One region of the Shewanella psychropiezotolerans genome, then DNA from elsewhere that is predicted to be linked to it. Evidence: predicted binding sites of a transcription regulator. Region 1 holds the regulator's gene; the other holds the start of a gene.
The links. The regulator NrdR, encoded in region 1, represses ribonucleotide reductase genes. The targets are predictions, from matches to a motif close to AAACACNANATNTNGTGTTT.
Positions count from the first base shown of each region.

Region 2: the regulator NrdR is predicted to act here: its motif matches at 2,272-2,291, upstream of nrdD (anaerobic ribonucleoside-triphosphate reductase).

Region 1 covers NZ_CP041614.1:1,678,629-1,689,632, reverse strand. The annotation lists gene recN (DNA repair protein RecN) at 1-4, shown strand, start outside; gene FM037_RS07475 (TorF family putative porin) at 125-895, shown strand; gene FM037_RS07470 (phosphatidylglycerophosphatase A family protein) at 892-1,386, opposite strand; gene thiL (thiamine-phosphate kinase) at 1,386-2,345, opposite strand; gene nusB (transcription antitermination factor NusB) at 2,451-2,855, opposite strand; gene ribH (6,7-dimethyl-8-ribityllumazine synthase) at 2,864-3,346, opposite strand; gene ribBA (bifunctional 3,4-dihydroxy-2-butanone-4-phosphate synthase/GTP cyclohydrolase II) at 3,470-4,573, opposite strand; gene FM037_RS07445 (riboflavin synthase) at 4,678-5,337, opposite strand; gene ribD (bifunctional diaminohydroxyphosphoribosylaminopyrimidine deaminase/5-amino-6-(5-phosphoribosylamino)uracil reductase RibD) at 5,341-6,483, opposite strand; gene nrdR (transcriptional regulator NrdR) at 6,541-6,990, opposite strand; gene glyA (serine hydroxymethyltransferase) at 7,108-8,364, opposite strand; gene FM037_RS07425 (TonB-dependent receptor) at 8,943-11,004, opposite strand, start outside.
Region 2 covers NZ_CP041614.1:4,244,480-4,255,483, forward strand. The annotation lists gene nrdG (anaerobic ribonucleoside-triphosphate reductase-activating protein) at 1-28, opposite strand, end outside; gene nrdD (anaerobic ribonucleoside-triphosphate reductase) at 123-2,240, opposite strand; gene FM037_RS18730 (hypothetical protein) at 2,544-3,290, opposite strand; gene FM037_RS18735 (MarR family winged helix-turn-helix transcriptional regulator) at 3,407-3,853, opposite strand; gene FM037_RS18740 (NADP-dependent oxidoreductase) at 4,079-5,077, shown strand; gene rssA (patatin-like phospholipase RssA) at 5,236-6,171, opposite strand; gene FM037_RS18750 (OmpA family protein) at 6,323-7,420, opposite strand; gene FM037_RS18755 (DEAD/DEAH box helicase) at 7,749-9,086, shown strand; gene FM037_RS18760 (DUF3010 family protein) at 9,369-9,827, shown strand; gene FM037_RS18765 (M48 family metallopeptidase) at 9,917-10,426, shown strand; gene FM037_RS18770 (peptidoglycan DD-metalloendopeptidase family protein) at 10,518-11,004, opposite strand, start outside.

The sequences.
Region 1 (11,004 bases):
GTAGATTCTATATACCGACCTCATTAAATATTGGATATAGCGCTTCCCTTGGTCTATATTTTCCTTAGAGTCATTAGATGAATGGCTCTAAGGAAACGAGCTAATCGGTAATAAGGCAAGGGATATGAATTATTTACTGAACACATGGAAAAGTGCGGCCAAATACTCTCTCATTGTCGTCATTAAGACGCTTCATTTACTCGCTTATCTGATGCTTTTTTTCACACTCCCCAGCCAGGCGGATGGCAGTTTTTATGGTCATGCGACCGTTACTACAGATCATAGAGCCTATGGGGTGTCTTTGACGCAGACAGATCCAGCCGTACAGGTACTCGCCGGATACGACGTCGGTAATGGATTTTACCTGGGCACCTTCATATCGACATTCAATTTCATCGATGATGCCAGCCCCTATGAGGCTGGAGAAAACCTGGAGACCGATGTTTATGTTGGCTACCGTCATCTATTTAACGAAGAAGTGTATCTATCGGTCACCCTCTACCAATATCTTATTCAGGGCTCCAATGCGGCAGACATCAGTCTGGACTTTACCGAGTTGATGTTTGACCTGTACACCCCTTATGGACAATTCTCTTTTAGCCATACCTTAAATGATATCTTAGGGGACTTGAGTCAAGATAAAGCCTACCGAGTGGAATACAACAAGTCGCTGTCACTGTGGGATACCGGAGTAAGTTTAGATATGCAGCTAGGATGGTGGGACACCGAGGAGGCCCTAGGTGATGCTTATACCTATTTTAACTTAGGCTTAAGCTACCCCATAGGTCCGGTAACCGCGTGTATCACCTACAATGGTACCGATAACGCGGGACAAGACCTGTTTGGTCATATCGCCGACCCCACCTTTTTCGCCAAAGCCACCTGGGTGTTTTAAGCGAAATAGTAAGCTAACACCTGCAGACAAATCAGCGAGAAAATACCTGCCAGCACATCGTCAATCATGATCCCGAAGCCACCTTGTACCTTGGCATCCAGCCAACGAATGGGCCAAGGTTTCAAAATATCGAAGAAGCGAAACAAGGCGAATCCTATGACTAACCAGAGCCAACCCGCAGGCGCGGCAATCATAGTAATGAGTAATCCGGCAATTTCATCCCACACGATAGCACCATGATCGTGAACCCCCATGTCTTTAGCGGCCTTATCACAGATATAAAAACCAGCGAGCACACTCAATAAGGTGAGCGCCAGATACCAAGGTAAGCTAAGGGGTGCCATCAGGAGAAAAAGTGGAATAGCGGCCAAGGTACCGAAGGTCCCCGGCGCTTTTGCCACTAAGCCCGAACCAAACCCAAGCGCTAAAAAGTGAATGGGATTCTTCAGGGAGAGATGAGTTAACGCTTTGTCTTTAGATAATATGTTCATCAGGAGAAATGCTCGAAACCTATGTTGGTGAGATTAAATGGCTCTCCATTGCGTATCAATCTCAGTTGTTTATCTGACGTCACTTGTCCTACCTGGGTAAATTCGACACAGGCATGGGCTAACGCCATCTCCAAAGCGCCTTTTTGCGCCTCTGGAACGGTAAAGAGCAATTCGTAGTCCTCACCGCCAGATAACGCATAGCTTAAGGCTTCTTGCTCAGATACTGAGTCTTTTACGGCCTGGGATAACGGCAATAGATCCACATCGATAACCGCACCGACCTCAGAACGCTTCAGCACATGCAAAATATCCGATGCCAGACCATCGGAGAGATCGATGGCACTCGAGGCCAGGTTTCGCAGTGCTTGCCCCGCCAACACTCTCGGTGTCGGATAATAATGACGATTAATCAGATATTCGTTATATTCGGCATCGACTCGCCGGTTTCCGCGTATCACATCCAGACCCAATGCCGAATCACCTAAGGTGCCAGTGACATAGATCCAGTCACCATTTTTAGCACCACCTCGCGTCAGCGCGGTTCCCGTAGGTACTAATCCGTTGATGGTAATGCTGATTGCACGCGGGCCACGAGTCGTATCTCCACCTATGAGTGACACCCTGTAATACTCGGCGGCATCGAACAAACCGGTACTAAACTGCTCCAGCCAAGTCTCATCCACATCGGGCAAGGTTAATGCCAGTGTCATCCATGCGGGCTCGGCCCCCATGGAAGCAAGATCGGAGAGGTTAACGGCTAAGGATTTATAGCCCAAGGCTTGAGGTGGTATATCGGGATAGAAATGGACATTCTCGACTAAGGTGTCACAAGAGATAGCGATGGATTTATTCGGAGCGACTTGCACCAGAGCACAATCGTCACCTATGCCTAACTCGACATCACGGCGCGTTTGACCACGGCGATTAAAGAAGTGTTCGATTAATTGAAATTCTTTCAAGGATTAGTCTGCCCGTATCTGAGTAAGATAAGTACATCTGATTTTAGGATAAATACTAGGTTCGCGAGGCAAAAAAAATGGCATCCTGAGATGCCGTTTTTCGTATTACTTACGACCCACTATCTTGTCGAGAATACCGTTAACAAACTTATGGCCATCTTCTGCACCAAAGGTCTTTGCCAGTTCGATAGCTTCGTTAATCGCAACCTTATAGGGTACATCCTTGCGGAATGTAAGCTCGTAGGTCGCCATTCTCAGTACCGCTTTCTCGATAGGAGATACTTCGTTAAATGGACGCTCAACATGAGGAATAATTAGTTCATCTATTTGAGCGAGTTTCGTTGCCGTTCCAGTGAATAACTCACGGAAGTATGCGACATCGATACCATCGACTTTTTGCTCTGTAAGAAACTCATGCTCCACATCGGCAATATTATTTCCGCTTAACTGCCAAGAGTAGATGGCTTGTACGGCTAAACGGCGGGCCTTGCGGCGCTCAGAAGGTTTCATCTTTTTTCCTAATCTTGCAACTGCTGTTCTAGTTCTTGCAGCACGTTAATCATTTCAATCAGGCTAAGTGCAGCTTCGCCACCCTTATTGCCCGCTTTAATACCTGATCGCTCAATCGCTTGCTCTGTGGTATCGGTAGTCAACACACCGAATGCAACAGGAACATCGTACTCAAGTGCAACTTGACCTAATCCCTTATTACATACATCTGCAACTAAATCAAAGTGTGGCGTACCGCCACGGATAATTGCACCGAGGGCAATAATGCCATCAAACTTACCACTAGCGGCAACACGACGTGCAGCTAAAGGCAGCTCTACGGCTCCGGGGACTCGTACGACTGTGATGTTATCATCAGCGACTTGACCGAAACGCTTTAGTGTATCAACCGCACCCTCGAGTAAGCTCTCAACAAGAAAACTGTTGAAGCGAGATACTACGATAGCAACCTTGGCGTTTTTCGACTCGATATTACCTTGAACTATGTTCATTTATCTTACCTAAATTAGCTGATTTAACCGGCTCGGACACGGAAGAGGCGGTATGATATCACAGCCCCCTACGTTGTTCTCCATGCAAATCACCAGAATTGATTTAATTTGAACAGATTTTATCTATTCACTTATGTACTCGGTCACTTCTAAGCCAAAACCTGAAAGTGAATGATAACGTTTAGGTGAACTGAGCAGACGCATCTTAGTCACCCCCACATTGGCTAATATCTGCGAGCCGACACCCACTTGACGAGACGTTCCTTGCCACTTTGCCGGAGTGGGCGCTTGGCCACTGTCTTCGAGCTCGAATGCTTTTACTTTGGCAAGAATATCACTGCTGTGTTCCTGGTTACCCAGAAGTACCAGTACTCCGCCTTCATCGGCAATACGTTGCATCGCCTTCTCGAGGGGCCAACTACGCTTCTGATCACGTTCCGAGTGCAACAGGTCATTGAAGGTATTTTGCAGATGCACGCGCACCAGCACTTCATCTTTAACTTCACCCTTGATCAAAACATAGTGGAGCTGATTATCGATAGTGTCTCTGAAAGTCAGCATATCGAACTCGCCGAAACGTGTGGGCAGTTTACACTTAGCCTCACGTACTACGTTGCTCTCTTTGGTATTACGATATTCGATAAGATCGGCGATGGTGCCCATCTTAAGACCATGTTTCTCGGCGAACACCTCAAGATCCGGGCGTCGAGCCATGGTGCCATCGTCATTCAATATTTCGACAATCACAGATGACGCTTCAAAACCTGCCAGCCTGGCTAAATCACAACCCGCCTCGGTATGACCCGCACGAATAAGCACTCCGCCCTCTTTCGCCATCAAGGGAAAGATATGACCCGGCTGCACTATGTCACTGGCCTTAGCCTCTTTTGCGACCGCAGCTTTCACCGTCACCGCTCTGTCTTGCGCCGATATACCGGTAGTCACTCCTTCAGCAGCCTCGATAGACATAGTGAAGTTAGTCGAAAACTGGGCATTATTATTGACGACCATCAAAGGTAAGTTCAGCTGCTGACAACGTGATTGAGTCAATGTCTGACAGATCAATCCGCGGCCGAAGGTCGCCATAAAGTTAATCGCTTGTGCCGTGATCATGTCTGCAGCCATGATCAGATCGCCTTCATTCTCACGATCTTCATCGTCCATCAAGATAACCATTTTACCGAGACGAATATCTTCGATGATCTCTTCTATACTGTGTAACGACATTGTAAGGCCTTAAATTTTATAGTTTCGAGTATCTGGTTTAGGCAAAACCTATGAACCGATATTTTATTATCAATTTAATCTTCTATTCACAGGTATTCTAGTGTCTAACGCAAAAAACCTGAGCGAGCTAACAGATCCATGGTCACATTTGACTCAGGCTGCGTTTCTTTATTGGTATATGTCATCAAACGCTCTAAATGACGGGCAATCAGGTCGACTTCGATATTCACCTTGTCACCCGCCTTGAGACTTTCAAGGGTCGTCTCTGTGGCGGTATGAGGCACAATAGTCAGTCTGAAGCGATTGTCTTGCACCTCATTCACGGTCAGGCTCACCCCATCTATGGTGATCGAGCCTTTGTGGGCGATATAACGGGCCAACTCTGCCGGTGCGCTCAGCCAGAACTCGATGGCCTTACCCCGGTATTGCCTGTCATCCACGGTCGCCACGCCATCAACATGACCGCTAACCATATGTCCACCTAATCGAGTGGTTGGCGTCACGGCTTTTTCAAGGTTAACTCTGGTACCCACCTGGTATTTGGCAAAGCCTGTCAGGCTCACTGTTTCAGCCGAGATATCGGCGACATAACCATCACTGAGGCATTCGACGACGGTCAAACAGACGCCATTGGTGGCTATGCTATCCCCTAGACGCACATCGGACAGGTCGAGTTTATTACTCGCCACGTTGAGGCGAATATCATCACCTAGCCGCTCTATCTTTCTTAAGGTTCCAACTGACTCTATGATCCCGGTAAACATGAATTATGACCTTATTTTTAACGTCAAACGGGTGTCATCACCCAATTTACGTTCATCGATTAATTCGATGGATGGAATGTCTGCCATATCTGTATAGTCAGGCAGAGAGATTAAATTACGTCCGTTCGAGCCTAAAAGCTTCATCGCCTGATAGAGGATTAACTCATCGGCATGATTCTGGCTAATGACACTGCCGGCCAGTGTTGCTCCTGCTTCGATTAACACTGAATTACAGGTTTTACCTAAGTGAGAAAACAGCGCCGTCAACTCGACTCTGCCGTCATCATCTGGGGCCAGTGTGAGCCCGGAGACATGCTTAGGCCAAGCGTCCTGTTCAGCCTGAGGATAATCGACACAAGAAACCAGTAAGATAGGGCTGGTGATAGCAAACAGTTTCGCTGATGATGTGAGTCTGGCGCGGCTGTCGAGTATGACTCTAAGTGGCTGGTGCAATGAGTCTGCATCGACTTGCTGCGATAACAAGCCTAATTCACTGTGACGCACATTGAGGGATGGGTCATCTAACAATACGGTTTCGATGCCAGTCACCAAGGCGCAGCTCCGCGCTCTTAAGCGCTGCACATCACGGCGAGACTCAGGGCCGGAGATCCATTTTGATGCGCCGTTACTCAAGGCCGTCTTGCCATCTAAGCTAGCGGCAAGTTTTACCGTCACCCAAGGAAGCGCGCTTTGCATACGCTTCATAAAGCCAGGATTAATTTGAGCAGCCTCATCACCAAGCAGGCCAACATCGACCTTTATGCCGGCATCCTTGAGCATCTTAATGCCTCGACCCGATACCTGAGGATTGGGATCTTCTACGGCCACCACGACACGGGATATACCGTGTTTAATCAGCGCCTCTGCGCAAGGAGGCGTGCGGCCATAATGGCTACAAGGCTCCAGGGTCACATAAGCTGTCGCGCCCTTTAGATCGGCTAGGCCGCCGGCGCGCTCCGTGGCCATGGCTAAGGCATGCACCTCGGCATGAGGGCCGCCGGCGCGAATATGAAAACCTTCACCGAGGATCTTATCATCTAATGTGATGACGCAACCGACACAGGGATTAGGGCGAGTGGTATATAAACCTCGACGTGCAAGTTTGATTGCACGGCTCATAAATTCAGTATCTTCTATTGACCACATAAGTTCACAGACCAAAAAAGTTTAAAAAATCACTAATCGATGGGATTGAAACTTTATTTACTTCTGCAGCTTGGCGATAGCATCACCAAACTCGGAAACATCTTCGAACGCCCGGTAGACCGAGGCAAAACGGATATAGGCGACCTTATCCAGGCCCACCAGCTGATCCATCATCAAATTGCCGATAAGCTCAGACTTGACCTCACGCTCGCCGGTTGCCCTCAGGGTCGACTTGATCTTAGTCAGGGCTTGCTCTATCTGATCAATAGAGACGGGGCGCTTCTCTACCGCCCTCAGCATGCCGCCCCTGAGTTTCTCTTCATCGAAAGGCTGGCGACTGCCGTCTTGCTTTATCACTCGGGGCATCACAAGTTCGGCACCTTCAAAAGTGGTATATCTCTCGTGACACTGGACGCACTCTCGGCGTCGTCTTACCTGATGTCCGCCGGCCACCAGACGAGAATCGATCACCTTAGTATCGGTTGCGCTACAGAAAGGACAATGCATCGAGCCTCCAAAAATAAGTGAGAAAAAAACTAATGGCATTTTTACTCTAACGAAAAAACCAACAAAAATGGCCGCTAAGTAGCGGCCATCGAAGTTTACCTGAATTAACCTTAAAGGTTAACCGTAAACAGGGAACTTAGCACACAGTTCCAGAACCTGCTTCTTAACACGCTCGATAGTGCCTTCATTAGTGATGTCATCCAACACATCACACATCCAGTTAGTCAGCTCAACTGCTTGCTCTTCCTTGAAGCCGCGGCGAGTGATGGCAGGAGAACCTATACGTAGACCCGAAGTCACAAATGGTGAACGTGGATCGTTTGGTACCGAATTCTTATTCACTGTGATGTTAGCAAGACCCAGCGCCGCATCGGCATCTTTACCCGTCATATCTTTGCTGATCAAATCCAGCAAGAATAGATGGTTATCGGTACCGCCAGAAACCACATCGTAGCCACGCTCGATGAAGGTCTTTGCCATCGCCTTGGCATTAACAACGACTTGCTTCTGATATACAGTAAACTCAGGCTCTAGCGCTTCTTTAAATGCAACCGCTTTAGCAGCGATAACGTGCATCAAAGGACCACCTTGACCACCAGGGAATACCGCAGAGTTTAGCTTCTTGTAGATAGCTTCATCATCGATAGCCGAAAGGATCAAACCACCACGCGGACCGGCTAAGGTCTTATGGGTTGTAGTAGTCACAACGTGAGCGTGTGGGAGAGGATTCGGGTAGATACCCGCAGCAATCAGGCCGGCAACGTGTGCCATATCGACGAACAGGTAAGCACCAACTTTATCGGCAATTTCACGGAACTTGCTCCAGTCGACGATGCCTGAATAAGCACTAAAACCTGCGATGATCATCTTAGGCTTATGCTCGATAGCAAGGCGCTCAACTTCGGCGTAATCTATCTTACCCGTAGTCTCATCGATACCGTATTGAACCGCATTATACAGTTTACCTGAGAAGCTAACGTGTGAACCGTGAGTCAGATGACCACCATGAGCCAGACTCATACCCAGTACAGTGTCGCCGCCTTGAAGCAGAGCCATAAATACTGCGGCATTTGCCTGTGAACCTGAGTGTGGCTGCACGTTGGCATAAGTGGCACCGAAAAGCTCTTTAGCGCGAGAGATAGCCAAGTCTTCTGCGATATCTACATACTCACAACCGCCATAGTAACGCTTACCTGGGTAACCTTCGGCGTACTTGTTGGTTAGCTGAGAACCTTGTGCTTCAAGAACACGAGGACTCGCGTAGTTTTCTGAAGCGATAAGTTCGATATGCTCTTCCTGGCGGCGAGTCTCATCTTCAATCGCTTTGAAAAGTTGTGGATCGTAGTCCGCGATATTCATATCTTTTTTCAGCATTAGTCACTCCAGCTGTCATTTCTTATAGGTAGGGTTGCGCGGTAGTCTACTCTGCTATCGATCACAATCCCAGTATTTACAACATGAAATTCCTTGGCTTTACTCATTAGTTATACTCAATACGCGCGCATCAAGCAGAGATGTTAGTATGATATTTATGCCATATCACAGGCCTAGATTATTCATATCCAAAGACACGAATCTGGATTCCACAGCCCAAACCCGTGCCATTCACGGGTTTATGATTAAGTGTAGAAACTAAGTTTAAAAGCCATAGCTGAAACCTAGCATGCCTCTAACTCCATAATATTCCACTTGTAGCGGCCTGGCTGGCGAGCCTTGCGATTACACAGGATCAGAGGCCCATCGATTAGATTATTCATCTCCACACAGCTTTAGAAACTAAACCTAAAAACTGAATTTAAAAGCCATAGCTGAAACCTAGCATGCCTCTAACTCCATAATATTCCACTTGTAGCGGCCTGGCTGGCGAGCCTTGCGATTACACAGGATCAGAGGCCCATCGATTAGATTATTCATCTCCACACAGCTTTAGAGACTAAACCTAAAAACTGAATTTAAAAGCCATAGCTGAAACCTAGCATGCCTCTAACTCCATAATATTCCACTTGTAGCGGCCTGGCTGGCGAGCCTTGATAATAGGTCAGAGGCTCATCGGTCAAATTATTCATCTCCAGGTATACCGAAGCACGCTTGCTCAGGTTATAGGAGGCCGACATGTCCAGACTTTGGTAGGACCCATAGTAGCGATCAGAATCCGACCTTCTGCCGTGAGACTCGATATATTCTCCCTTGTAATTCATCGCAACACGTAATGAGAAGGTGTCATCGTCATAATAGACAGTCAGGTTATATAGCCTATCGGCCTGACGGGGGATCTTAGTTTTCTCCTCCCGACCCGGCACCGTCATCTCTGAATCCATCAGGGTATAATTGGCCAGTATGCCGAAACTTTCCAGTGAGTCAGAGATGAAATCTAAACTCTGGCTCAGGGATAATTCTGCGCCATACAAGCGAGCATCATCACCATTTTCCGGGCGATTGATTAGCACGCCAGTCTTGCCCTTATATTCCCCTATGCTGGTATGTTCGAAGATGGGATCTTGGATATCTTTGTAGAAGAATCCCGCCGATATCAAGCCCACATTGTCGAAATAATATTCCGCCATCAGATCCAGATTATTGGAATAAGTAGGTTCGAGTTCCGGATTCCCCGTATTGAGCTCATTGTCAGCCTCGAAATAGGTCGACCCCGGAGATAAGGCACCAAAATCGGGACGACTAAAACCCCGGGTCAAGGCGAGTCGATAATTGGTCATCTCATCCGGCGAATATTTAACGTGCAAAGAGGGCAATACAGAAAGATAATCCTTGCCGCCTTTGGATGCCACCAAGGCATCCTCATCGGCAATATAGGTATAGCCCTTCACCTCTGTATCAGTCTGAGTCAGACGCAAGCCCCCCATCACGAACCACATGTCATTAAACTCATAGCTCGCCATGGCGTAGGCAGAAATATGAGTTTCATTGACATCGAAGTGACGTCCCAAGGCGCCGCCATTGGAGACCAGCAGAGATTCACTCTCATCTAAGATGAAGTTATCCCGATTCTGAGTCCAGAAATCGGCCAGTTCAGGCAGTGACGCCACCGGAGAAAATTGCTCATGATAATCACCATTAAGTGCCCCGAGATAATCAGCACCACCGGGCTGACCAGACAGGGGAAAATCACTCAGGGTCGGCACTGGCCCAGCACTGGGGTCCCAGGAGTAAAACTCGTCGGAGAATCGCGCATTACGCTCCTTGTTACGGTACTTAGCCCCTAACTTCAGGTTCAGCTCATAGCTGATATCCTGATTAAAATTTATCTGAGCGACTATCTTGTCTCTCTCTTTGACATTGACCTTGTATAACTCGACCCAAGACAACATAGACTTAGCGGGATCCATGATAAAATCATCTGACAGATGGGTATCTGGCCTGTTAGCGCTATCTTGGCCGCCATCGACCCGATTGTAGGCATTGTTCCCCTCGCCGCGATCTTCCAGCCCGGTATAACCCACATTTTGTTGATCGAAGCGCATCACAAAGTAACTGGCATCATCGCCATTTGGCGTGTCGCCATAACGAAACTCGTTGGTATAGCTCGCCAATTGCCAATCTATGCTCGATGCCTCACCGATAAAATGTTCACCACCAAGCTCGAATCCCGTCATTTCGGTGATCAACTCATTGCTGATATGCTGCACTTCGGCCCTGTCTTTATCGAAACGGTATCTGTGCTTGTAATGCAGTTCATCATCTCTCAGGGAGCCATAAATCATGCTGGCATAGAGCTTACCATCGTCGAGCAGGTACTCGAGTGCACCATTGAAACCATAGGTCTCCCGGGTACCCGTGTAATCTCTCAATTCGAGTCGATAGATCCCACCATCTTGATCTCGTCTGGGTTCATAATTATCCGTGGCCCAGTCTCTCGACCAAATATTGGCATTGATGATAAAGCCAAATTTATCGTCCGCACTGCGATCGCCGTAGAGCAGATTGGCAGTATAATCCAAGCCATCTTGGGCCTGAGCGTGTTGCCCGACTCCGGCTGAGAGGCTAAATGTCTGCTCC
Region 2 (11,004 bases), 2.6 Mb from region 1:
CTACAGGATAATATTGATGGTAGTTCATAGCACAATTCCAACCTGCCGAGTAAATAGAGAAGGCGCTACTGACTCTGTAACACCTTGCTTTTTATTACATATAAATAAGCGAAGCAGATTTATTAAAGGTGCTTTACCCGGCGCTTCACTTCTTCTTGCTTACCAAAGTTGAAGGGCCTCGCATCGGGACTGCCTAAGTAGCCACAGACTCTACGAGTCACAGAGACCCGACTCGGTTCATGATTACCACACTTAGGGCAGGTGAAGCCCTTGCTGGTACATTCAAACTCGCCAGTAAAGCCACAGTCATAACACTCATCGATAGGCGTATTGGTACCGTAATATGGCACTCGGCTATAACTGTAATCCCACACATCTTCCAATGCCTCGAGATTATTCTGCATATTCGGATATTCGCCGTAACAGATGAAACCGCCATTAGTTAATGCAGGGTAAGGCTGCTCAAAATCCAACTTGTCGTATGGATTAACTTGCTTTTCAACATCGAGATGAAAGCTATTGGTGTAATAGCCCTTCTGCGTCACTCCTTCGATCACGCCAAAGACCTGAGTGTCGAGCTTACAGAAACGGCTGCAGAGGTTTTCACTAGGTGTGCTGTAGAGACTGAAGGCATAGCTGGTCTCCTCTCGCCACTTGTTGGTCGCCGCTTTCATATACTCGATGACTTCAATGGCTTTTTGACGCAAGGTTTCACAATCATAAACATGCTTATCTGTGCCGTAGAGGGCATTGATCGTCTCATGTAATCCGATATAGCCCAGAGAAATCGAGGCGCGACCATTTTTGAAGATACTTGAGATATCATCATCGGCTCTAAGCCTGACTCCACAAGCCCCTTCCATATACAGGATTGGCGCCACACGCGCTTTCACGCCTTCTAAACGCTCAATTCTGGTATCCAGAGCCTTACGGGCGATGGCGAGACGCAGATCTAAGATGCGATAAAATTCCGCTTCATCGCCTTTGGCTTCCAGCGCAATCCTTGGTAGGTTCAGACTCACCACACCTAAGTTATTACGACCTTCGTGGATCAGCTCACCATCTTCTTCATAGGTCCCAAGGAAGCTGCGGCACCCCATAGGGGTCTTAAAAGAGCCGGTCACTTTCTCTACTTGCTCATAGTTGAGGATATCCGGATACATGCGGGTCGTGGCGCATTTAAGCGCAAGTTGCTTGATATCATAGTTACAGTCACCCGCCTTGTGATTAATACCATCGCGAATGGCAAAGACTAGCTTAGGGAATACTGCCGTCTTACGATTCTTACCCAGACCCGCAATACGAACCTTCATCATAGATGACTGAATGAGGCGAGACTCCCAGGAGGTGCCTAAACCGAAACCAAAGGTGACAAAGGGTGTCTGTCCATTGGCCGTATGTAAGGTATTGACCTCATACTCAAGAGACTGGAACGCATCATGGCACTCTTTTGTAGTCTGCGCGGTAGCGAAGGCTTTCGCATCTGTGATCCCCCAGTCCAACGCCAGCTGATACTGCTTGTCGTAACTCTTAGCAACAAAAGGAGCCAGGACTTCATCGATACGATTAATCGTGGTACCACCATAGATATGACTGGCTACCTGGGCGATGATCTGCGCCGTCACGGCCGTTGCTGTAGAGATAGATTTAGGCGTCTCAATCTCGGCGTTACCCATCTTGAAGCCCTTAGTCAACATGCCACTGAGATCGATCAGCATGCAGTTAAACATGGGGAAGAAAGGCGCATAATCGAGATCGTGATAATGGATCTCACCGGACTCATGAGCGGCAACCACATCTTTGGGTAAAATATGTCGGGTAGCATAATGTTTAGCCACGATACCCGCTAACAAGTCGCGCTGAGTCGGGATCACTTTAGCGTCTTTATTGGCATTTTCATTCATCAGAGCCGCATTGGTCTGATCGACTAAACCGCGGATCTCCTGGTTCAATCGACTGCTTGTTTCACGGTGCAGATCTCTATCATGACGATACTCGATATAGACGCGAGCGAGGGACTTATAAGGGCCTTCCATCAAGTGATTCTCGACCAAGTCCTGTAGCTCGTGAATATCTATCTCAGCATGTTCTGCCACACATTTAGCGACAGAGGAGGCAACACTCACGGCGTAACTCTTGTCTTCAATACCTGCCGAGTTCGCTGCAGCCACCACAGCGTCTCTAATCCTTGTTTCGTCAAAAGGCGTGCGGTAACCATCCCGCTTAATAACCACTGGCATTGTTCAATCTCTCCTCAAGTGACGTCGAAAATAACACCATATATAGTGCTAAATTAACCGTATAACACAATATGCTGTGTATTAAGCTACAAAGTCATAGAAAGAACATTGATCGAGATCATGATTTTGGGGATAGGTTTTAACAAGAAATTATTCCTGCCAACAAGACCACTTATTGATAAGAGTGGCCTTGACCTTAGGAATGAAGCAAGCTAGATGGACTGGCAGATAGAACAAATGAGAAAACGAAACAAAAGTATTCGAAAAAGTGGATAACACTGAAAAACTTACATGGTAAGAGTACTAAAATCTGCCGAGACTCAGGTAACTATTTACCATGCCGACCGCTTGTTGATTTTCTCCCATGGAGGATGCAAGCTGCATCACAGATTTAAGCCCCTGCCACTGCTCACGATCGCTCGATGACATCTGGGTATCACTCTTAAGATAAATATTCAATTGAGCCGATACCCGAGTCGCTTGCTGACCCACCTCTTTACTCTGTGCATTATCCATTTGATTAAGCACGCTCTCGGCATCATCGAGTAGGCTAATCAGGACACCTGTCATACCTTGGGTGTCGCCATTGGCGGTTAACTCTTCACGCTTATCTTGAATAAATGCTTTAAAATCATCGGGCTGACCTTGAACTTTTGGTAAGTCGAAGCCGCCTTCTGACAGACGATTCAGCTGGGTATCTGACAAGATCCCGTCTTGATGCAAGCGTTGGATAAGTTTTGGCAGATCGGCAGCAGAGAAGTCCCCCTTAGAGAAAAAGTCTTTCGCCATGGCTTCAATTTTTTGTGCCCTGGCAGCCCTAGGTGACAGAGACACCGATTCGTCTTTAATCCCATCCCTATTGAGCCCAGTCGCCGCCTCTTTCGATTGACTCAGGCTGACCTTATCACTGCTCGAGCCAGCTTCAGTCTGATGACTGTTAACACCATAACTGTCGGCCAGGCTGGTACTCTTCGCCCCGGCAGAATTGGCATTACCTCCGGCGATAGTCCCTGAGTTAATTTGGCTGGCAAGGCTAGTGATTGGATTCATTGTCAAAATACCGACATAAAAAAGAAATATGCAACTATTAAGCAGGAAACATGCCGTAAAATAAATTAAATGACAAATAATGAAGAGAAAACCATAAACATGCTGAATCTATCTCATTATTTCCTATTTAAGTCTTGAGTTAAGGTCATGCACATCTTCCTCAGAGACTCTATTTCAGGCTCAGAGAGGGTGACTTTATCGAGCAAGACTTGCTTGAGTGCTAATGCCTCTTGTTTCAACGAGAGCCCCTCATGAGTGGTTCTGATGACCTTCTTGCGCTCATCCTCGGCGTCGATGGCACGGATCAACAAGTCTTTGTTCTCTAACCGCTTGACTATGGGCGTCAAGGTGCCTAAATCCAGACGTGTCGCCTGAGACAGGTGAGTCAAACTGACACCATCATTTAACCAGAGCGCCTGCATCACCAGGTATTGTGGATAGGTTAAGCCACATTCATCCAGTAAGGGACGATAGGCACGCACTAGGGCATTACCTGCGGTATACAGGGCAAAACAGACGTTGTCCGACAGGCAACTGCTTGCTTGTGTATCGTTTGTGTTCATTTTTAAATGAAGATTATCGGTCACTATTCATACCTTAGGCGTTATTCAGCATTTTGCTTGATTAAGTTTACAAGATCGCTGGCAGTCATTGTACCCGCATCTACACTCTATATCTTAACGAATCTACACATTGAACTTTTAATTTGCGCGCAAACTAGTTGCGCGGTAAAAAGTTTAAGTGTAGAGTTTACCACAATTAATTAGCGCGCAAAGCAAAGAGGTTTTATGAACGCCAATCAGATCCTATTAGACTCTCGCCCAGAGGGTATGCCTACAGCAGATAATTTCAAACAGACATCGGTGGAGTTGCCGACTATCACCAACGGTGAATTTCTGGTTAAAAACCTGTGGATGTCGGTAGACCCTTATATGCGTGGTCGCATGATCGATAGAGAGAGCTATATTACACCATTTCAGATAGGCCAGGTACTGGAAGGCGGTTCGATAGGCGAAGTGATAGAGTCCAACAATCCCGAGTTCCCAATCGGCAGCAAAGTCAGTGCCATGCACGGCTGGCGTAGTCATTATGTCACCGATGGCAGCGATCATACTAGGCTCCCAAATACCCCAATGAGTGAATCTCACTTCCTCGGTGTCTTAGGTATGCCAGGCATGACGGCATGGACAGGCTTGACCCGAATCGCCGCCTTAAAAGAGGGAGACACCCTATTTGTTTCTGGTGCAGCGGGTGCAGTAGGCAGCGTCGTGTGCCAGCTCGGTATATTAATGGGAGCCAAGGTGGTGGCTTCCGTTGGTAGCGACGAGAAGGCCGCTCATCTGCGCGACTTAGGCGTCGATGCTGTGATTAACTACAAGACGACAAAGGATCTTAGCACTGCACTGAAACAGGCTGCCCCCCATGGTATAGATGTCTATTTTGAAAATGTCGGTGGCGAACATCTCACCGCCGCACTGAACAACATGAATGACCACGGCAGAATCGCCGTGTGCGGCATGATCTCTCAATACAATGATACGACGCCGACTCCAGGCCCGAATAACCTTGCCATGATCATCATCAAGAAGCTTAAAATTGAAGGCTTCATCGTATTCGAACACTGGGATCATTACCCTGAGTTTGCCAAACAGATGGGTCAATGGTTAGCGACGGGAGCTGTCAAGGCCGAGCAGACTATCTACCAAGGACTCGAGCAGGCACCCGCAGCCTTTATCGGCTTATTCGAAGGGAAGAACCGCGGTAAGATGGTAGTAAAACTAAGCTGATAGCATTTCGCTTATTTGAGAAGATGATAAATTGAAAGGGCCCGAATAGGCCCTTTCTGTATATGGATGTACTTATCTCTGGAGGCCAGAGAAGGCCTAAAAAGAGATTAATGTCCAGCATATTAATGGTTTTCTCTTAGTACTAATCAAGTACATATTTAGTACTTGCTTAGTACTGCTTCTATCTGATGTCTGGCATGTTTAACCGCCAACTCTCCCGCCGCTATGGCTTCTCCTGCACGATGAAATTCCATGGTGCCTATATCACCGAGATCCGGGATCAGGCAGATATCCGGTGGATCGCCCATGAGTCTGGCGCGTTTATGACGCTGCTCGAGAATATCCATAGATTGTGACATCACCGCCAACATGCCAGGATCTGAGCGGCTACCCTTGGTAAATTTTTCGCTAAGGTGGCTGACATATTCCCGGCCACGAGCAAGCAGATCCATAAAGCCAGTATCTTGATGCTCCTGTGCTCTGACACTCTCCTCAAGTGATGGCTTATTACAGGTCATGTCCACAGGTAAGACCTGCATACGACCACGACGCTGACCGTTAAGATCCACCGCGATGACCACATCGACGCCCATGGCTCTGCTGACAGATACGGGAACCGGATTGACCACGGCGCCATCCACCAGCCAACGTTCACCGACTTTCACCGGCGGTAATATGCCAGGCATAGAGCAGGAAGCGCGAATGGCATGACGAAGGTCTCCTTCCCTAAACCAAATCTCCTGGCCCGAATAGAGATCGGTAGCTACGGCGATCATGGGCTTATTGAGATCTTCTATCTGTAGATCGCCGATACGGCTCTGAATCACATCGAAGACCTTATCGCCTCCGATAAGCCCCCCTTTTCGCCAAGTCAGATCCATCAGGCCTAAGACGTCCCAGCTGGAGAAGCTTCTCACCCAGTGTTCAAGTTCCTCTAGCTGTTCATTGGCATAAGCAGCACCGACAAGCGCACCGATTGAGCAGCCTGACACCTTATCGGGATAGATCCCCATCTCGGCGAGTCCATTGAGCACGCCAATATGAGCCCACCCCTTAGCCGCACCACTGCCCAGTGCAATTCCAACTGTTGCCATTCATTCTCTCCAAGCCAATTCTTCTGGATATAAAAAAGCTGATATCAAAAACGATATAAAAAAGCCGATGCATCACCATCGGCTAATATTACACACTAAACGCGCTTATCCATAATAGGATAGGCAAGCATGAAGAATAATTAACACGCTATCATAGAGCCGACTCATCGCTGTCCTGGCTCACTGTTATCTCCGGGATGGTGATATATACCCGGCGGTTATTGGCTCTGTGCGCTTCGGTCATGTTATCGATCTCGGGATGGGTCTCACCTAAAGCCTCGATGCTAATCTGTATATCTCTCACCCCTAGCTCTTTGAGGTAACTGGCGACGGACTCGGCACGTCGTTTTGATAGCTTAAGGTTATAGTCTGAAGTGCCAACAGCATCGGTGTAGCCTTGAAGCACCACAGACGAGCTTGGGTATTGATTCAAATGCTCGGCAACTTCAACCAAGATATGCGTCTGCAAAGGCACTTGACTATCGAAATCGAAATGTACCGCTTGAATCACTGCGGCGATGACAATTGGGCTTGGTGCTATGACAACTTGCTCCACTGCAACTGGCGCAGGCTGAGTCACAGGCTTAGCCATTGACTTAGTCTGACCGAAACGATAGCTGAGCCCTAAACTGGTGAAGTGGATATTACTCCCCCCAAGCAGATCGCTGCCAACCGAGTCGAAATATTGATACTCAACACGCGCAACCCAAGACGGGGTGAACTTGTATTCCAAACCGATGCCGACCATGGGAGACCAGCCATTGTCACTGTTATATGAAAATGGGCCTGTGTTGTTACCATCCCATCTCAATGTACCCGCTTTGCCAAACAGGTCCAGGTTTTCGGTGAGTGGCAGATTGCCCTTCAATGAAAACTCCCAGCCTTTCATGGTGCCTATATACTCGTTAAACAGTCCACTCTCAGGGTAAACTGCCGACGCTTGACCAAAATCATTGTAACCGGTTTCAACGCCCCAATTGCGGTGAAATTGATAACCCGCAAACCCGCCCCAGGCAGAATCGTTGGCATCGCAATCGACAGCTTGAGCTTCGCAGGCATTTTGATAATTAACCCAGCCGCCTTTGGCACCAAGATAGAAGAAGCTGTCATCCTGTACTGTTAGGGGGTCGTTGCTTTTAACCTCGTTAGCTTGAGTCATGTCGTCTGCCATGACAAAAAATGAACTGCTTGCCAGAAGTGACAAGGCCGATATTTGAACAAGAGAGGAAGTGCGCTTCAACGAATACATTATCTAATCCTTTATCTAATCTTTTATCTGGTCCCTCTACCAGCGGACAAAGCGTTACTCAATACGTACCTGAGTATGAGAACACTAGGAGATTTTAAGCGTAAGCCATCAAAAAGACAAAGAAATTATAATCATCAAGCCAGTTTGGCCACTCATTATTTTTATCTGATGAGTAAAAGCCAAGCAAAAATAAACATTGATTACCTTGAGATATGCGCTTCGCTTCGCTTAAAGAGCATGCAAACCGATCACGATTTCGTGATGTTTATGGCCCCAGCAACTAAAGTCAGGTTATAATACGCAGTCGAATCAAACTTGGAGTACACCTTTGCAATTTACCGATTTTTCACTGGATAAACGTCTGTTAGATACGCTCGATCATATGGGCATTGAAACGCCTACAGAGATCCAGCAGCAGGCTATACCAGTAGGTCTGTCAGGAAAAGACCTGATGGCGTCATCAAAAACAGGCTCAGGTAAAACCTTAGCGTTTTTGTTACCGGCGATGCAGAGGATAATTTCGACTAGGGCATTGAGTAAAAGAGATCCTAGAGTGTTGATTTTATTGCCAACACGAGAACTTGCTAACCAGGTTTATGGCCAGCTTCGTTTGTTAGTCGCCAACACGCAATACAAGGCGATGAAGATATTGGGCGGTGAGAACTTTAACGACCAGGCAAAGTTACTCGCTCGTGACCCACACTTCGTGGTGGCGACTCCGGGTCGCTTGGCGGATCATCTCGCCCAGCACCATTTACATCTAAATGGTCTCGAACTGCTTATCTTAGATGAAGCCGACCGTATGTTAGATCTTGGTTTTGCCGAACAGCTAAAAGCGATTAACAAGGCCGCCGATCATAAACGTCGCCAAACCTTGATGTTTTCGGCCACCTTAGATCATGGTCAGATTAATGATATTGCCGCCGAATTACTTAAGTCTCCTGAGCATGTGGATGTCGGTGCAGGTAATATCGAAAACCTAGATATTACCCAACGTATCTATCTTGCGGATCACTTAGATCATAAAGAAGCCTTGCTCGACAGTATCTTAAACAATGAGACTCATAAGCAGATCATCATCTTCACCGCGACTCGTGAAGATACCGACAGATTGGCGACTAAATTAGCCGCATCCGGGCATAAGACCGCATCTCTGAGCGGTAACTTAAAGCAGAATGACCGCAATCAGATAATGGATCAATTTAGCCGCGGCCTGCAGAAAATATTAGTCACCACAGATATTGCATCACGAGGGCTAGATCTTCTCAATGTCTCTCTGGTGATTAACTTCGACATGCCAAAGTTTGCCGAAGAGTATGTCCACAGAATTGGTCGTACGGGTCGTGCCGGGGCTAAGGGTGATGCCATCTCTTTCGTCGGACCTAAAGATTGGCTCAGCTTCAAGCAAGTACAGGTATTCCTGCGTAAGACATTCAAACTCACGGTTATCGATGGTTTAGCCGCTAAATTCTCTGGTTTGAAAGATAAGCCAAAAACCAACAAGAGAACTAAGGCAACAAGCAAGAAAGCCACGGAAAACAAGGCCAAGCGTAAGGCAAAGACTAAACCTAAGAAGCAAGATAAGCGCTTCATCACAGGTATTGATGTCGGTGATGCTCCTATGCTAAGAAAGCCAAAATCAAAGCTTCAGGAAACACCAGAGTAAACTAAACAGTTATACCATTCCGAGTAAGTATCTGATAATTCAGCGGGAATTCAAAGCACTGTAGGCAAGGTGAATGTTTGAGGCTAATAGTTATTCTATATCGAGAAAATTAAACGTAGCATAAAGGGCTTTGAAACCCGCACTGCGTGAGTCTCTGAACTGAGCAGATACTTATATGGAATGGTATTAAATAGTCGCTAGATGCGTTTGGCGGCTGAGTATCAATTTACGATTATCAGCTAACGTAACATAGCGTGATCAAGAATATTTTTAAGGGTTAACATGAGAGTTTGTGGCGTAGAGTTAAAAGGCGGTGAAGCGGTAATTAGCCTGCTGAGCTATGAAGGTGAGACATTTAATATACCAGATTGTCGTCAGCAATCATTCATCATTTCACATTCGGAAGCTACCGAATCGATTCGTGATTTTCAATTCACTTTTAAGAAGCTAATGGAAGATTACCATGTCGATAAAATCGTGATCATTTCACGTGAGCAGAAAGGTAAACTGGCTGGTAGTGCCACTAGCTTCAAGGCCGAAGCCGCCATTCAGCTGCTCGACTTGCCAGTTATCTTGATTTCGCCAGTGACAGTCAAAGAGCGCCTGAAGCGAAACCCACCTCAGGTAGATTTCGAAGGTCTGGGGCTTAAACGATTCCAAAAGCCTGCATTTGATGCGGCATATGCTTACCATAATCAGCATATTTTTAATGTTTGGGGTGATGACCAATCAGACAGCTAAGTTTTTATGACTTAAGCTGCTAAGTAAATATGAGGGCTAAACGCCCTCTTTTTTATGCCTTTAAAAAACAACCTATATCAGATTAACTCATGGAAAATCAGCTTAAATACCTCAACGGTTACCGCCAAGAAATAAAAGATCAAGTGGCTAGCTTACTTGAAAATGGCAAACTTCAGTCTGTGCTGTTGAACCGTCATGGGGATATCCACAATATTCGCACCGACAAGGCCCTATACGATTACACCATAGCAATAAAGAACCGCTACCTGCGTAAGTCTCAGCCCCTGTCGAAAGTCCAATATGACGATAAAATATCCCTCAGTCATCAGGCATTGGGATTACACTCCTTTGTGTCCCGAGCTCAAGGCCGTAAGACTAAGGCAAAGAATGAAATTCGCATTTCATCCCGGTTAAAACGTGTCCCAGAATCTCTGCTAAGAATGGTAGTGGTGCACGAATTGGCGCACCTGAAAGAGAAAGATCACAACAAGGCTTTCTATCAACTCTGTTGTCATATGGAAGGAGATTACCATCAGTTGGAGTTTGATCTTAGGCTGCTACTGACCTTAGTCGAACACGATCAGAATCCCTATACCTAATAGACATCAAACATAGGACAAAAAAATATCAGCCATAGGCTGATATTTTTAATCATTCATCTTATTGAAAGGCGTGAATCAAATAATAAGCTTAAACCTGACCCATCATCATCTTACGTACCTTGACCAGTTGCTCGAACTCATCCATCTGCTTTTTAGACAACTTACTGGACATAGGAATATTGGCTGTCATTGGGTTCACTGGACGACCATTAACATGAAACTCATAATGAAGATGCGGGCCAGTTATGCGCCCGGTATTACCCGAGAGAGCTATTACCTGACCACGAGTAACACGTTGTCCTTTATGAACTAAGGCTTTCGACAAGTGCAGATAGCGAGTTCGGTACTTATTACCATGCTGTATCACCACATATTTACCGGCATACCTATGGTTAGTCACCAGAGTGACAATACCATCACCGGGAGCAATGACCTTAGTACCGATTGGCGTGGCGAAATCTGTACCATTATGAGGGGACGTCCGCCCTGTCACTGGGTGATGGCGATGACGATTAAAACGTGAGCTTATACGGTAGTTCTTCAGCAGCGGAATACGCTGAAATGCACGTGACAGG